One region of the Paenibacillus sp. JT22N1 genome, then DNA from elsewhere that is predicted to be linked to it. Evidence: riboswitches for the same ligand, from Rfam matches in the RefSeq annotation. Region 1 holds a riboswitch; each other region holds the start of a gene.
What was found. A riboswitch is a leader RNA that binds a small molecule or an ion and turns the genes downstream of it on or off. The one in region 1 is predicted to bind cyclic di-AMP.
Positions count from the first base shown of each region.

Region 2: another riboswitch for cyclic di-AMP. It lies ahead of AC58UU_RS23110 (hypothetical protein); the one in region 1 lies ahead of AC58UU_RS29255 (APC family permease).
Region 3: another riboswitch for cyclic di-AMP. It lies ahead of AC58UU_RS12350 (hypothetical protein); the one in region 1 lies ahead of AC58UU_RS29255 (APC family permease).

Region 1 covers NZ_JCAUAW010000018.1:27,075-32,439, reverse strand. The annotation lists gene AC58UU_RS29270 (hypothetical protein) at 1-100, shown strand, start outside; gene AC58UU_RS29265 (polysaccharide deacetylase family protein) at 117-1,034, opposite strand; gene AC58UU_RS29260 (YqkE family protein) at 1,073-1,333, opposite strand; gene AC58UU_RS29255 (APC family permease) at 1,378-3,213, opposite strand; cyclic di-AMP (ydaO/yuaA leader) riboswitch at 3,311-3,461, opposite strand; gene AC58UU_RS29250 (hypothetical protein) at 3,845-4,195, opposite strand; gene AC58UU_RS29245 (spore germination protein) at 4,414-5,365, shown strand, end outside.
Region 2 covers NZ_JCAUAW010000012.1:144,263-149,627, reverse strand. The annotation lists gene AC58UU_RS23125 (formylglycine-generating enzyme family protein) at 1-837, shown strand, start outside; gene AC58UU_RS23120 (hypothetical protein) at 891-1,142, opposite strand; gene gdhA (NADP-specific glutamate dehydrogenase) at 1,135-2,505, opposite strand; cyclic di-AMP (ydaO/yuaA leader) riboswitch at 2,768-2,904, shown strand; gene AC58UU_RS23110 (hypothetical protein) at 2,992-3,378, shown strand; gene AC58UU_RS23105 (tetratricopeptide repeat protein) at 3,571-4,140, opposite strand; gene AC58UU_RS23100 (carbohydrate ABC transporter permease) at 4,233-5,111, opposite strand; gene AC58UU_RS23095 (ABC transporter permease) at 5,126-5,365, opposite strand, start outside.
Region 3 covers NZ_JCAUAW010000005.1:266,284-271,648, forward strand. The annotation lists gene AC58UU_RS12335 (cytochrome-c oxidase) at 1-176, opposite strand, end outside; gene AC58UU_RS12340 (APC family permease) at 348-2,174, shown strand; gene AC58UU_RS12345 (hypothetical protein) at 2,186-2,707, opposite strand; cyclic di-AMP (ydaO/yuaA leader) riboswitch at 3,068-3,238, shown strand; gene AC58UU_RS12350 (hypothetical protein) at 3,356-4,327, shown strand; gene AC58UU_RS12355 (potassium-transporting ATPase subunit F) at 4,503-4,580, shown strand; gene kdpA (potassium-transporting ATPase subunit KdpA) at 4,628-5,365, shown strand, end outside.

The DNA of each region.
Region 1 (5,365 bases):
GCGTTTCAGTGAAAAAACAGTTGTCGTACAAACTCGTGTTAGTGATTTGACGTATTATGATCGAGAGGCTTGTGAATTTTTTGAAATGAAAAAACGATAGCTGCTGCAGCTATCGCTTAGTTTAATGTATAGGAAGTTAGTAGAACGAAGCGGTAGCCCGCTTTTTGAAGCTCGGGAATAGCTTTCATGATACCTTCTGCCGTATCTTTCTCCGGGTGATTCATATGAGCTAGTACAATAGAACCGCTTCGGGCTTTTAACAGTGCTTTGTATACCTGCTCCGTGTTATAAGTCGCTCCAGCGTCGCCGAGTACATTGTAACCAGCCAACTGAAAGCCCAAATCATGAACAACTCCTGCTGCAATATCATCATAATAGACTGTGCCCGAACGAAAAAATAAAGGACGCCGTCCAGTCAGCTTCTCGATCTGGTCAGCATTGTCTTTCACTTCATGAATAACATCGCTCACATTCTTGGTTCCCGTGATGCCATACGCCAACTTGCCATTTACGGACAAGGGCCGATGCTCGGTCCCATGATTTTCAATCTCAAACAGCGGGTTTGCGGCTAATTTGGCAAATATGTCCTTATTGGCCGTTATCCATCTCGCATTGATAAATAAGGTAGCCGGGATGTTCTCCTTGATCAAATAGTCGATCAGCTTCTCATCGTACCCACTGCCCTCCTTCCCACCGCATGCGTCAAAAGTCAGCGCAATCACTTGATCCTTCGTAGTAAGATGTGTCCGAACACCTGGAACATTTTCGCCCCATTTCTTTGGTTTAGCGTTTCCGTAACGCTCGATCAAGGTCTTTTCTAAAGACGAAAAATTCGGACTAGGCGATGAACTTGGGTCACTTGGAGCCGCCGATGGAATCGAAGATGTATCCAGTGCTGTTGGTGTTGAGGTCGGTGTTTCTATTGATGTTGCAATTGGTGGTGGTATTGTTGCCACTGCCGGTGTACCACTTCCTACAGCAGTCCCTTGAGCTGCCTCTCTATTGCTAATTTCGCAGGATGACAACGCTACCATTACGAGAAGAAAGAAAAGGAGGCACACTGTGCGCTCCCTCATTTGTGCTTACGCCAATCCAGACTGCTTTTAGACAGCAGATGTCCAAAATCATTCTCTAACCGTTTTTCTTCTGCTTTGCGAGCAGCTTCCGCCTTCGCTCTCTCTGCATCTTTCTTCGCTTGTTCCTCTGCTTTCATGGCATCAGCCTGCGCTTTGAGTCCCTCAAGTATTTCCGGGCGCAGTAAATCCTTAAGTGTTGCAGGTTTATCTTGCACGCTGGTAACAGCAGGAGTAGACGACCATTTTTTCTTAGCCATAACGGGTTCACCTCTGTTCAGTTTCTCCCTATTATTGTACACTTCTACTCGTGCAAATGATACGGTACCGTCGCCACAACGATATCTTTATCTGCTTGCAGCTTCGAACGAATACGTGCAGCAGACTGGTTATGGAGCAGTCGATGCCACCATTTTTTCGGCATAAATTGCGGTAAAATGACCATAATGTTTTGTTTTTCCGAAACATGCGCGTCAATTCTCTCAATAAATTCAGCCAGCGGCTTCAGTATCGTCCGATAACGTGATTTAAAAATAACCAATCGAACGCCCGGATCCCACTTCTCCCACTTCTCCTGCATCAATTCTTCATCTTCATCTGAGAACGATACGTAGAAAGCAATAACGTTTGGCGACAACGATTTCGCATAGTTCAAGGACTGTGCCACAACCCGATGAATACCCGCCACAGGGACAATAATCAAAGGCTCCTTCGTGCAAACCCGATCAATCGTTATATCAATACGTAATTGTTTCGCTACATCATCGTAGTGATGACTAATTTTCGTAATTAACCAAAGCAGCAACGGGGTTATAATAATAACAATCCATGCACCTTCGGTAAATTTAGTTATAGAAAATATGAGTAAAACAGCAAGAGAAACGATCCCGCCTAAACCATTGATGAGCAGCTTTCCGATCCAACCTTTTACTCGCTCTCTCAACCATTTACGAACCAAGCCGCCTTGCGCAAGTGTAAAAGATAAAAACACGCCTATCGCATATAGAGGAATGAGTGCATCGGTCTTACCTTTGAATCCAATCAAAAGAATACTGGCAAGCACACCAAGTGTGATAATACCATAGTGAAACGAAAGTCGGTCTCCTCGGAATGAGAACATACGCGGGAAGTTTTTATCCTGTGCCATGATGGATGCTAAGATTGGAAACCCGTTGAAGCTAGTATTAGCAGCCAAAACCAGAATGAGCATGGTACCAATTTGAGTTGCGTAATACATCGTCCCACGACCAAATGCCTGCTCTGTCACCATCGATAATACGGATGTATGACCATTAGGATCAGGTACAATTCCGTAACCCAAAGCCAACAGCGTTACGCCTCCAAACACGATAGCCAAAAGTGTCCCTAAGGATACTAACGTACGCTTCGCGTTTTTCACAGATGGTGAGCGGAAATGCGGCACGGCATCGGAGATGGCCTCGATCCCTGTCACAGCTGAACACCCGGAGGAAAATGCTTTTAAAAGGACGAATAACGTTAATGAACTCGTCATTGAACTCGGAGCAAACGCTATGGGATGCGTATTAATAGATCCCGTCAGCATATCGTATGTGCCTTTGCCCACTAGCAGTAAAATACAAAGAATAAAAAAGTACGTTGGAATAGCGAAAATCGTACCTGATTCCGAAGTTCCTCGCAAATTAAGCCAAACCATGATCCACACGAGAACTAAAGTAATCGGAACAATATACGGCACCGCCGATGGAAAAGCTGACGTAATCGCTTGCACGCCGGCAGAGATCGAAACAGCAACGGTAAGTGTATAGTCAATAAGCAGCGAAACCCCAGTCAGCCTTCCCCACACCATACCTAGATTTTCTTTGGAAACCATATAGGCTCCGCCACCTTGCGGGTAGGCCTCAATCACTTGTCTATAGCTCAAAACTAGCAGCATAATCAGAGCAATAATGGATATCGCAATGGGCAAAGAGAACGCAAAAGCGGCAATCCCAACGGTCGCGAGTTCCAAAAGAATCTGCTCAGTCCCATAGGAAACCGATGATAAGGCATCCGAGGATAGGATCGGCAGCCCCTTCCAAACCGGCAATTTTTCCGATTCCATTTCGCTAGATTTAAGCGGTTTTCCAAACATAATTTTTTTCAATGAGTCGCTTGTCATTCGTGATAGTTCCTCCAATTAAACCTAATATCTGACGTAAACTTGCGTTTTAGGACGCAAAAAAACACAAGGATAGACCTTGTGTTTATACACATGTTCTCCTTCCCACGGTCGCTTACGAGGTTAGCTGTCGGGTTCGGGCCGCGAGAATCTGCCCTAAATGGTGCCAAACGTAAGCACCTTTACTCACCCCATGAAACTTGTGGTTCCCCCGCTTTTCTAATAAGAAAATTAAGCGAAATATTCAACTGTAACGTACGAGTTGAATACTACTCTCTTCTTGCGGCATAGTAAAGGATTGAAAAAACTTAAAAATATAACTCCAACCTCTACATTCACTCAATAATTCGCTTACAATCATACGATTCATTGATTTGCTTCCATTCTCTTATTCCATCGTGGTTTTTTAAACATTTCTTAATGAGTTGAGTAATTAATGAAGCAAAGTAAAGGAAATTATTGGATTTTGATGATAACTCCTATGCAAACGAGGATCTGTGTAATGGACCCATCAGCTGAGAACAAGCTAGTCATTCTCAAATGGACAACAAAATAGACGGCTTACGCCGTCCTTGGTTGAAAGTGTTTATACAGGTTGATGCAATTGTTGTACACAGTACAACTTGCCTCTCTAATTCTCCAATTTATTTGAATCATCCTTTTTGTCTGAACCAAGAATCACATAAGCAACGCTAAATAAAACGGTTATGCCAAAAATCTGAAGCCATGCCTTTACCGCATTTATTTTCACATTATAACTTATACTCGAATACACACCCTGTGATGGTTGAAAGGAAACATCCAACCTGGATACCCAGATCGATTGATAACCTTGTTTTTCAGGAAAAGGAAACGGGCTATTCGATAATAGGTAATAATCAACAGGAACGGCAAGAAAGCAAAAAATGATGATAACGATAGCATAAACAGCCAGAAGCTTCTTACGGCGAGAGGTAATCTCCAAATTTACATCTTCTTTCATTTTGGATTTTTAAAGCTCTTCAACGACAATACCTTGGGCGAACTGGTCACTTAGGGATGACTCCATAATTAGTACCTGGTACTAACCCACCCAAGTATAATCCATAATTTGGAAAACATCAATGTAAATCGTAACTACCACAGCAGTCCCTTTTCCTAGTCTTGGTACAAGGAATAAATTTCCGTTTTCCAAGGAAACCTACTCTCAGGTGATATAACATGAATCTGACAGAAACAACGGATATGGCCAGACTTAAACTTCAATTCGAATCAAATAGCGATTTTGTGATGGAACGAAAACAACTTTTGGGTCAGGAAGTTGTATTTTGTTATTTTCGCCCATTTGTTAACCTTGCACAAACGAATCAATTATTATCTTGGATGGAGTCCAGTCCAATCAGTGATTGGCTTCAGCAAATAAGCCTATTGAATGGCCAATTAAACGCTTCTTACGACATGCAGATGAGCAGCTTAATGAAAGGTAATTTAGTTATTTATTTACTCGATAACCCAATAAGAAATTTTGTTATCGAGCCCGTTCCGTCAACGATTAGGAGAACGCTAAATGTTCCACAAAATGAAAATGCGATTGAGTCTTCCTTTGGAGCATTTAACGAGGATTTGGACACCAATATGGCGCTGATCCGCGATGAGCTAAGATCCCCTACACTAACCATGAATACCATGATGATGGGGACAAAACAGCCCAAAAGAACCACGTTAGCTTATTTATCCGACTCTGTTAATCGTAAACTGCTTTCTTCCTTAATGAAGAAGCTCGAGGCAAATAAAGCAAAGGAATTTAAACATTTGCAAGAAATCATCAAGGTATTGGGAGAAGGGAATTTCAGCCTTATTTCCCCTTGTCTAACTTCTGAGCGGCCGGCAGAAGCAGCAGACCATTTGAAAAATGGCCGTGTTATCCTGTTTATCGAAGGACTTCCGTACGCTTTTGTTATGCCAGTTATTATTACAGATCTCTGGTGCTTGAACTCCGATCGCAACTTCCCCAAGATTACAATGATTACCATTCGGATGCTTCGGTTTATCGGCATGTTTATCGCTTTAGTCTTACCTGCTCTATATGTATCTTTGGTCTCTGTGAATCCAGAGGTATTGAGAATCCAGTTAGCCTTGTCAGTTGCCCAGAGCCGTGAAGGGGTACCCTATC
Region 2 (5,365 bases), on a different contig from region 1:
ATACCAGGTGGGAAGTTTTTAATGGGGACCGACGATCAAGAAGGATTCCCATCTGATGGCGAGGGGCCTGTCAGAGAAATTTCTGTTAACCCATTTTACATCGATGCTACGACGGTAACGAATGAAGAATTCAAGAGATTTGTTGAGGATACAGGCTTTCAAACAGAAGCTGAAACCTTTGGGTGGTCCTATGTTTTTCATCTTTTTGTTTCTGAAGCAACTACGTTGCAAGTGAAAAATTCGGCCCAACAAACACCATGGTGGTGGGTGGTACATGGTACTGACTGGCTTCACCCCGAAGGCCCTGATTCAGGGATCCAAGATCGGATGGACCATCCGGTCATCCATGTATCCTGGAATGATGCAGTTGCGTATTGCCGATGGGCTGGGAAAAGACTATTAACAGAGGCTGAATGGGAGTTTGCTGCCCGAGGCGGACTGGTGCAGAAGAGATACCCTTGGGGTGATATATTGAAGCCAGACGGACGGCATATGTGCAATATTTGGCAAGGAAAGTTCCCAGAGAAAAATCATGCTAGCGATGGATATGCGGGCACGGCGCCTGCCAGATCTTTTGAACCAAACGGATATGGCCTTTACAATGTAGCTGGTAATGTGTGGGAATGGTGCTCGGATTGGTTTAGCCCTACCTATCATATCAATGGCGCAAAGGATAACCCCATTGGCCCTCCATCTGGAGACAACAGGGTTCTAAGGGGAGGTTCGTACTTGTGCCATGCCTCCTATTGCAATCGATATCGTGTGGCGGCACGGAGTAAGAATACACCTGACAGTTCTGCGGGAAATATAGGTTTCCGTTGTGCTGCTGATGCTTAGTTACACTTTTATGTCGCGAAAGGAGCTTGCCTCATGGCATCTCCTTTTTTTGTTCATTCAAGTAACAGGCAGGATGCACAAATAATAATGACTGTACCTAGGTTTTGCACCAGCATAAAGGATCCTCTCCCCCAATGTCCGACCACTTTCCACTCCACGAACAGAGGCTGCACTTTGAAAGAAATAAAGAATGTCGTCTTATCGTAATGAAAAAAAACAAACGTCTTTATTCCGATGAAATGAACCGGAGCATAGACGCTTGTCATAATCGAATTTTCTAGATAATTGCTGTTTTCCTTAAACAATACCTTGAGCAATCATGGCGTCGGCCACTTTTGTAAAGCCTGCAATATTGGCGCCTACAACAAGGTTGCCCGGATGCCCGTATTCCTCTGCCGCTTGGACAGCGCTTTTGTAAATATTTTTCATAATCGCATGGAGCTTATCGTCTACCTCATGGAATTGCCATGAGTACCTCATGCTGTTTTGAGACATTTCTAGCGCTGATACTGCAACGCCGCCTGCATTCGCTGCCTTGGCCGGTCCAAATAGCACACCTGCCTGCAGGAATACATCAATCGCTTCCAAGGTAGATGGCATATTCGCGCCTTCCCCCACCGCTATTACTCCGTTGCTTACAAGGATCTTCGCCGCATCCTCATTAATCTCGTTCTGTGTTGCGCTAGGAAGCGCAATTTCGCATGGAACGGACCATATGTCGTGACAACCCTCATGATAGGTTGCTGTCGGATGCTCCTTTACATACTCGCTGATTCTCTTTCTCTCAACTTCCTTCAACCGTCGAATCGTGTCTAGGCAGATCCCTTTTTTATCATAGATATAGCCATTGGAGTCGCTGCAAGCAACGACCTTGGCGCCTAATTGTATCGCCTTTTGCATGGAATATATGGCCACGTTGCCGGAGCCGGAAACTACTACGGTGCTGCCCTCGAAGCTAAGGCCCTTGGATTGCAGCATTTCATTCACAAAGTAAACACATCCATACCCAGTCGCTTCGGTACGTCCCAAGCTGCCTCCATAGATGATCCCTTTTCCTGTCAGTACACCAGCCTCGTAAGCACCGCGAATTCTCTTGTACTGACCGAACATGTAACCAATTTCGCGTGCACCTACGCCAATGTCTCCTGCCGGAACGTCGGTATCTTGACCCATATATTTATAGAGCTCTGTCATGAAACTTTGGGTAAAGCGCATGATTTCATTATCGGACTTTCCTTTAGGATCGAAATCGGAGCCGCCTTTACCGCCGCCGATGGGCTGGCCTGTAAGGGAGTTTTTGAACGTTTGTTCAAATCCAAGAAATTTAATAATGCTCGCATTAACGGAGGGATGAAAACGCAATCCACCCTTGTACGGCCCAATCGCACTGTTAAATTGAACACGAAAACCACGATTAACTTGCGTAATCCCTTGGTCATCTACCCATGGCACGCGGAAAGTGATTAAGCGCTCTGGTTCCACGATCCGCTCAAGAATACCTGATTTCATATACTTCGGATGCTTTGAGAGAACCGGGATCAGCGACTCTAAAATCTCCTTCACAGCTTGATGGAACTCATACTCATAAGGATTACGTTTGACTACGGTTTCGTATACGACGTGTACATATTCCCTTGCAACTACCTCATTGTCCACTTGAACAATCACAATCTCATCCACCTTCACAATCAGTTATGTTAAAAATGTCTAATAGTATAGTTTTACCTTATCCTTGGCAATTGAGCAATTAAAATTTACATGTCATGTAAGCTTACTTTGTTGTGTTAATCAAGTGTTCATTTGGTATGAAATAAAATAACATGACATCCATGCTCCGTTACTAGGTACAAGACTGATGACATAAAAAATATAAGTAAATATTACTATTGTTTCTAATTATGTATTGGGGTAAATTGATAAAATAAGAATGAATCATACTACGCTTAATTCTTTAGATTAAAGAAGCGGGGGAACCAAGTTTTCTGGGGTGAGTACACTTTTTAAGTGTTAGGGTTAACTTTCAACCCGAATCCGTCAGCTAACTTCGTCAGCGTAGAAAGAAAATGATAGAAATATTAAAAGGGTCCTTTATATTTTAGGACTATATTCCCTCGCTTCCTTTTTTCGTTCAAGAGAAAAAAGGAGGAATTAGACATGTTTATTAAGAGAGTTACCAAAGAGGTGAAGAAGCTTTTTCAATTGAAAAGATCAAACACTTCTGTACAGCGTCAAGATGAGATTCTTCACTTAAAGCGACGGCTGGAGGAGTTTGACATTCAATTTTCGAATTTGGCGTATCGGCCATCAGGTGTCGAAACACAGGCTTTATTGGAAATAAGCAAAACGGTCGGACAAAACAATGACTTGCTAAACCAACTAAGTTCGGAAAGTGAATTAGCGGTTCAACAATTACTAGCCAATCGCGTCGGCATTTCCCCAAAAATTTGGGAGGAACATCACAAATTTATCGTAACTATGGCTCATATTTTTGGTGGTCCGTATCCTTGTCTCAGAGAGTACATCAGAAGTAGTATTATATGAGCTTCGTTGAAGGTTTCTATATATTTTTCGGTTGGTTGCTACTTCTACCTTCTACATTAAGCCCGTCATAACCAACTTTTTGAATGTATGTTATGGAAGTCCTTCAAAAAACAATACTAAAAAGCAGCCTCTGTGAAGAAGCTGCTTTTTAGTATTGCATTAGTAAGTGGTCTATCACTCTATACAATAATGTTATGTTTTTCCAGCAGTTTCATCAAGGTCTTCGTTGTAAGCCAATATCCCGCGTTTAAAATAATGAAGTTTTTCGTCTGAGGTAGTTTCCATTAAATTGGTGATCAACAGTTCAACACTTTCTTTGTAGTTTTGGCTATTGTACAGAGCCATGGCGAGAAACACTTGAATTGCCCGATTCTCTGGAAATTCTCTCACGCCTCTGCGCAACGTCTCAACTGCTTTTTGGTAGTACCCCCAGTAGCGGTATGTACTCCCCAGACCCATTAGGCATCTTTCTAGGTCAGAACCAGATAGGCCTAACTTAAGAGCCCGCTCATAATGTGGAATAGCCTCACGTCCAAGGCCGGAGTTGTCATGCACTATCCCGGTTTGGTAGTTGATTTCTGCATCATCCGGGTAATCGGATAGCAATTCTAATAACTGCTCGCGAACCTCACTTAAGATCGCTTGATCTTGTTTGGCTCGCCCTTCTTCACGCCGTTCAATTATTTTGCTCAATTCGTTTCTTGTCATATTTTCACCATTCCCAAGTTTGGCAGTCTTTTTTAAATGAGACCATTTTAACATAAAACTGACTCTCATTGCGTTAACGGGAAACAATAGTTCAATTGGTAACGACGAATCATAAGAGGTGACATAATCCTTATCTCTCCTGCCATTTACTCCTTGATAGACCCCACAACCATGCCTTTAACGAAATATTTCTGCAGGAACGGATACACGATGAGAATCGGCAGAGCACCGATGAAGATTTGTGCAGCCTTCACTGTGTTATTTGATATGTTCTCCATTTCCCGTCCAAGTGAAGACAGCTGCGTCGAATCGAGTTGAATCAAGATCGTCTGAAGGAAGGTGGCCAGCGGATAATCTTGAATGTTATTCAAATAGATTAGCCCGTCGAACCAAGAATTCCAGTGACCGACCATTTTGAACAGCGAGAGTGTGGCGATAGACGGTAGGGATAGCGGAATGTAGACAAGCATCAAAATTTTAAACTGCCCCGCACCATCAATTAACGCCGCTTCTTCAAGCGCTTTCGGGATGCTTCGGAAGAAGTTGAGCAGCAGCACGATCAGCCAAACATCGATGGCTCCCGGAAGTATAAGCGCCCAAAGGGAGTTCATCAGCCCGAGCTTTTGGATGACGATATAGGTAGGAACCAACCCCCCGCCAAAGAGCAGGGTCACTACAAAAAACCACGAATACCAAGTGCGACTCCGCATCACAGTCGAGTCCTTCGAGAGCGGGTAGGCGGTCAAAAAAGTAACGATCATCGTAATGAGCGTGCCGATCACCGTCCGTTGCACGGATACCCAAAGCGAATGAAGAAAGTTTTCGTTGGTTAGTGTCTTCTTATATGCATCCAGCGTAAAGTCGATCGGGATCAATCCTACCAGGTTGGCATTCGCCGGCCCACGGCCACTGAAGGAAACCGCGAGCGTATGAATGAGCGGAAGAATGCATAAGAAGGCGATGACAGCCAAGAACACATAGTTGCAAATGTTGAAAATCCGGTATGGCAGAGTTTTATGGTACAAGTCGAAGCCCCCCTTTAGAAGATTCGGTAATTAGCCATCTTAAGTGCAAGCCGATAGACCGATAGAATCAGAATACAGCTCACAATGGATTTGAATAGTCCGATCGCCGTAGCAAAGCTTAACTTCTGGCTAAGTATACCGACCCGATACACATACGTATCGATGATATCCCCTTTCTCGTACACGAGCGGATTATATAAGTTATAAATTTGATCAAAGCCGGCACTGAGGATGCTGCTTAAGGATAAGGTTGC
Region 3 (5,365 bases), on a different contig from region 1:
GCATGTGGATAGAAGTGATAGATGACCCCGAACAAAGCCATGGAAACCCATCCGAGCAAATTGAAATGAGCGTGTACGGAAGCGAGTCTAAAATCTTGCATGATTCCCATGGTCATACCTAGAAGCACACCTACCGTAAAATAAATCGCCGCAATTTTCAAAAATGTCTTTGCCATCCTCGTAATCCCTCCTCAAATATGCCTTACACTAATATTGTATGTTTTATACAACAAATTGCAATGCGTTAGGAATCAAATCGTATGATCAATATCCAAAATTAATGATTCTTTTTTCTCACAAATGGGTAAAATGAAATGAACTTAAAAAACCATGGCGGGTGTAAAATCATGTTATCTGTAATTAAACGATTTTTAATCGGTCAGCCATTAAAGTCAAACGAACTAGGGGAACAAAAGCTTAATAAAAAGAAAGCTTTAGCTATCCTCTCTTCCGACGCTTTATCATCCGTTGCCTATGGGCCTGAGCAGATTCTACTAGTTTTGATTACCGTAAGTGCTGCAGCTTACTGGTACACAATCCCTATCGCAATAGGCGTTCTGTTTCTTCTATTGGCACTTATTTTGTCATATCAACAAATCATATATGCCTATCCGCACGGAGGCGGGGCTTATGTCGTATCGAAGGAAAATCTCGGGATGAACGCGGGTTTATTTGCAGGAGGATCGCTTTTAGTTGATTACATACTAACAGTGGCAGTCAGTATCTCGGCGGGTACGGATGCCATTACTTCTGCCTTTCCGCACTTACATCCTTATAATGTAGTTATTGCCATCTTACTTGTTATTTTCATTACGATCTTAAATCTCAGGGGTATAACGGAGTCGGCTTCTATTTTAGCTTATCCTGTGTATCTATTTGTTCTGGCTTTGTTTATCTTAATTGGAGTCGGATTATTCAACATTGTAACCGGGAAAGTCTCAGCTGAACTGCATGCTCCAATTGGCACTCCCGTTGCAGGGATATCCTTGTTTTTATTACTAAGAGCATTCTCATCGGGGAGTTCTGCTTTAACAGGGGTTGAAGCTATCTCTAATGCAATTCCGAACTTCGAAGATTCAGCTCCCAAAAATGCTTCCAAGACATTGATGGCTATGGGCATATTGCTTGCCATTTTATTCGCAGGAGTCGTTTATCTAGCGTATTACTATGGGATATCTCCCAAAGAAAAGGAAACGGTTGTCTCACAAATTGCTGCTGCAACGTTCGGCAGAAATTTCATGTATTACATCATCCAAGGTACAACAGCTATGATTCTTGTTCTCGCTGCGAATACGGGATATTCCGCTTTCCCCTTACTGGCTGTTAATCTGGCCAAGGATAAATTTATAGCAAGGATGTTTACGATTAGAGGAGATCGACTTGGGTATTCAAACGGGATCATTTTCCTGGCAGTTACATCGATCTTGTTAATCATCCTTTTCAAAGGAAAAACGGAGCATTTAATCCCTCTGTATGCTGTCGGAGTGTTCATTCCATTTACCTTAGCTCAGACGGGGATGCTGGTGAAATGGATCCGTGAGAAACCGAAAGGCTGGATTGTTAAATTAACGATAAATTTAGTTGGAGCATTCATGAGCTTCACGGTCATGATGATTTTCTTTATTACCAAGTTTGGGCAGGTATGGTCCGTGCTCATCTTTTTGCCCCTCATTGTTTTTATTTTTCATCAAATCAAGAAACACTACGAGGCCGTTGGCGAACAATTACGAATAACAACTTGCGAACCAGCGATTCCTATAGAAGGAAATGTGATGATTGTGCCTGTTGCAGGCATTACGCATGTGGTAGAGAACTCCTTGAATTATGCCAAATCGCTTTCGCCAGATCAGATCATCGCCGTATATGTGGCTTTCGAAAGAGACGCTGAGAAACAATTTGAGGAGAAATGGAACAAGTGGCAACCCGATATAAGGCTGGTGACGTTACATTCCCAGTATCGGAGCATTGTTCAACCACTGACGAAATTTATTGATACGGTCGAGCATAAGGCAGCTGAATCGAATTTTCGGGTAACGGTCCTAATCCCGCAGTTTATTCCTAAGAAAAGTTGGCAAAATATTCTCCATAACCAATCTAGCTTACTTATCCGAGCTTTTCTGCTTTATAGAAGGAACCTTATTGTAACAACAGTGCCGTACCATTTGAAAAAATAAATAGGGTGGCCTTACTTCACAGTAAGGCTGCTTTTTTTATACGTAAGCTCGACCTGATGCTCTTCATTCACCTGATTAATGAACGCATGAAGCTCTTCCTCTGTTTCACATACGGCTGAATGCTCCAACCAAATAAAGAACTTTTTCTTGTGCACGGCTGAAACATGCAGAGGGTATTTGTCCCGAGATTTTAAAATATACAACCCTGAGGAAACTTCATTCCAAGGTGATTTGAAAATCGTACGGATGGATAATCGAGTTCGATTCTCCCAATCCTGCTTTTTTTGTTTGATTCTTAAGGATTGATACATAGTCAGAATGATAGGAAGATTGGATATTTCGGTCCATTTTGAAAATCCTGCCTGGATGGCTTGTTGTGTGATTCCCGATTTTTCTTTGCAAAACCAATAACCAAGGATAATAGGTTGATTATTTTCTTCTAGCCATATGACACCAAACCACTGATAATCTAGAAGGATTGGATTTAACAAATGGGGGGCTATCCCTAAATAATAACGGGCAGATGTAGACATAAATCTTCTCCTTTTCGAAATTAGGATCTAAGTGGCCGTGTACGAATATGGCCTAATTGTAACGTTGAACCGTATAAAAAGGGGGTAAAGAATCAAGAGCAGCGTATAAAAATAGAATAAAAACGCAAGCAGGCTGCGCGGCTGTTTACGGCCGGATTCCGGCAGAGGTGGGATAGTTCATTAACTACAAAATAACAATAACGATAGAAAAGCGAAGCATTTCTATCGATAATGAACGTGTTGTCCGATTGGACGCGCTTTCTTTTGCCGGATATGCCCAGAAATACGGAATAGCGTCTCTCCACAGCGTTTTACAATAATTGCTAAGAGGCGTAGCATTCTTTTCAACAACTTCACAACAAGTTTCAAACGCTGAGTCCCCGCAAGGGGAGCGGGGGAACCAATCAGAAGCCGAATGTATGTAAATAACGGTTTCTCGGGGTGAATCCAAAGCAAGCACAGCTTGCCAAGGTAGGGCACTTCCAAGCCCGAATCCGACAGCTAACCTCGTAAGCGTATGGGAGAGAACCGCTTTCTATCGTGCCTTTCACAGCCCGTTTATTAACGCTGCAAGAAGCCCGAGAGTAGAGATTCTCTGCTCTTAGGCTTCTTTTTGTTGTTCAAAAATTTGAGGAGAGTGAATCTGTTATGTATCCAGAACCCCTGACACTATTAAAAGAAGAAGATGAATGTACCAAGGAATGTAAGATTACCCGTATAGAATGTTTTCGATTTGACTGTGAACTATCCGATAAGCTGCAGCCTGGACATGGCACTGATTGTCATTGCGGTTTACTCACGATTTCAACAAATCTCGGAAAATACGGTTTAGGGGAATTCGTGATTCCATGCGGCAACATGAAGGGGGATTTCGTTCAATGGGCTGCTGTTTTTCAGCGAATCAAAGGTCGTACCCTTACGGACGGTTTGCAGTATGTTCATCAGAAACAAGAGGCATGGGGAGAAGCTAGAACACATTTAATTGAAACGGTTTTATTGATCTATCTGAAAAGCTTAAGCACTCATCTGCGAGCAAAAAAGAACTTAGCTTCCTATGGGATCGCACTTATTTATTTGACCATTCTGGGGCGTATATCTCTTTCTGAGTTAATCAAATTTTTATGCTTTTTTTATACGGATACTATACATTCTTTACCCCCTTTTTATACGGTTCGGCGTTACAATATGTCAGGAAAGGGGGCGGTGATCGTCATGCAAAGTGATTGTTTGCTGATAGCTGCGCCGACCAAGGCAGGCGAGGACTTTATGAAACAGGTAAAGTTGGTTGGTTTACCTTTTATTGCATTAACCAACAACAAGATGGAGAAACTCAAGCTTGAGGGGCAGGGCGTGAAACAAATTATCCAAGTGAATACGTCGGAACCTGGCATATCCATCATTCCCGACTATCCGATTGGAAACGTCATTCTATTTGAAGAAAGTTTGCCCTTATGCTGCAGGTATATCCAGATATGCCGCGGCTTAACCTCTAGACCCATTTATGTCATTACGCAAAGCGTGAATCCCCGGTTGATTTACAAAGGATTGGGCGCTGATTATGTCATTTATTCTAAAAATGGTGATGCAAAGTTTTTGCTGCCATCTTTTAAAAATAAATAAATGATTGAGGTTTTGTCTGATTTCAAGGAGGTGTGTTATGTACAACGATGTAACGATTATCTTATTAATCGCAGTTTCGTTTTTAGGATTTTGGGGATTTTTAAAATTTTGTGAAAAAGCGTGAGCTCATGTACCGAAACGAGTGTTTTGACCAATCCTTTTAGGAGGCAAGCATATGATTGTTATTGGACTAATTGCATTTGCTATTATGGTGTATCTCGGTTTTGTTTTAGTAAAGCCAGAGAAATTTTAATTGTAGAATATGAACTTATGTAAGCAGGGGGAGAACCTACTATGGGTATGGGATTGTTACAGGTAGTCATCACACTGGGGATTATTATGCTTTTGGTGAAGCCTGTGGGTAGTTATTTGGTTAAAGTGTTTGGAAATGAAAAGAGTCGCCTTGATCGTGTTTTTGGTCCTTTTGAGCGTGCATCCTATCGTTTGATGGGTGTTAAAGAAGAGGAAGCGATGGGCTGGAAAAAGTATTTAGGAGCCGTATTATTACTCAATTTGGTCATGATGCTCTTGATTTATGCGGTGTTTCGACTTCAAAAATACCTGCCTCTAAATCCAGATAGCATCGGTAATATGCCTCCGGCTTTAGCTTTTAATACAGCTGTTTCTTTTATTACAAATACGAACTGGCAAGCATACAGCGGTGAAAATACATTGTCCTATTTCTCTCAAATGGTGGCAATTACATTCCCAATGTTTACATCAGCTGCAACTGGATTTGCAGTGGCGGTTGCATTTATTCGCGGTTTAATTGGTCGACAAGATAATCTCGGTAACTTCTACGTGGATATAACTAGGGCGATTATAAGGGTGTTTCTACCACTTAGCTTCATTGTTGCCTTAGTTTTAGTTTTTCAAGGTATCCCGCAAACATTGCTGGGAGCCGTGCAGGCTACAACAATTGAAGGAGCCCAGCAAACGATTACTCGCGGACTAGTGGCTTCACTGGAATCGATTAAGCATATCGGTACGAATGGTGGCGGGTGGTTCGGTACGAATGCAGCGCATCCTTTTGAAAAT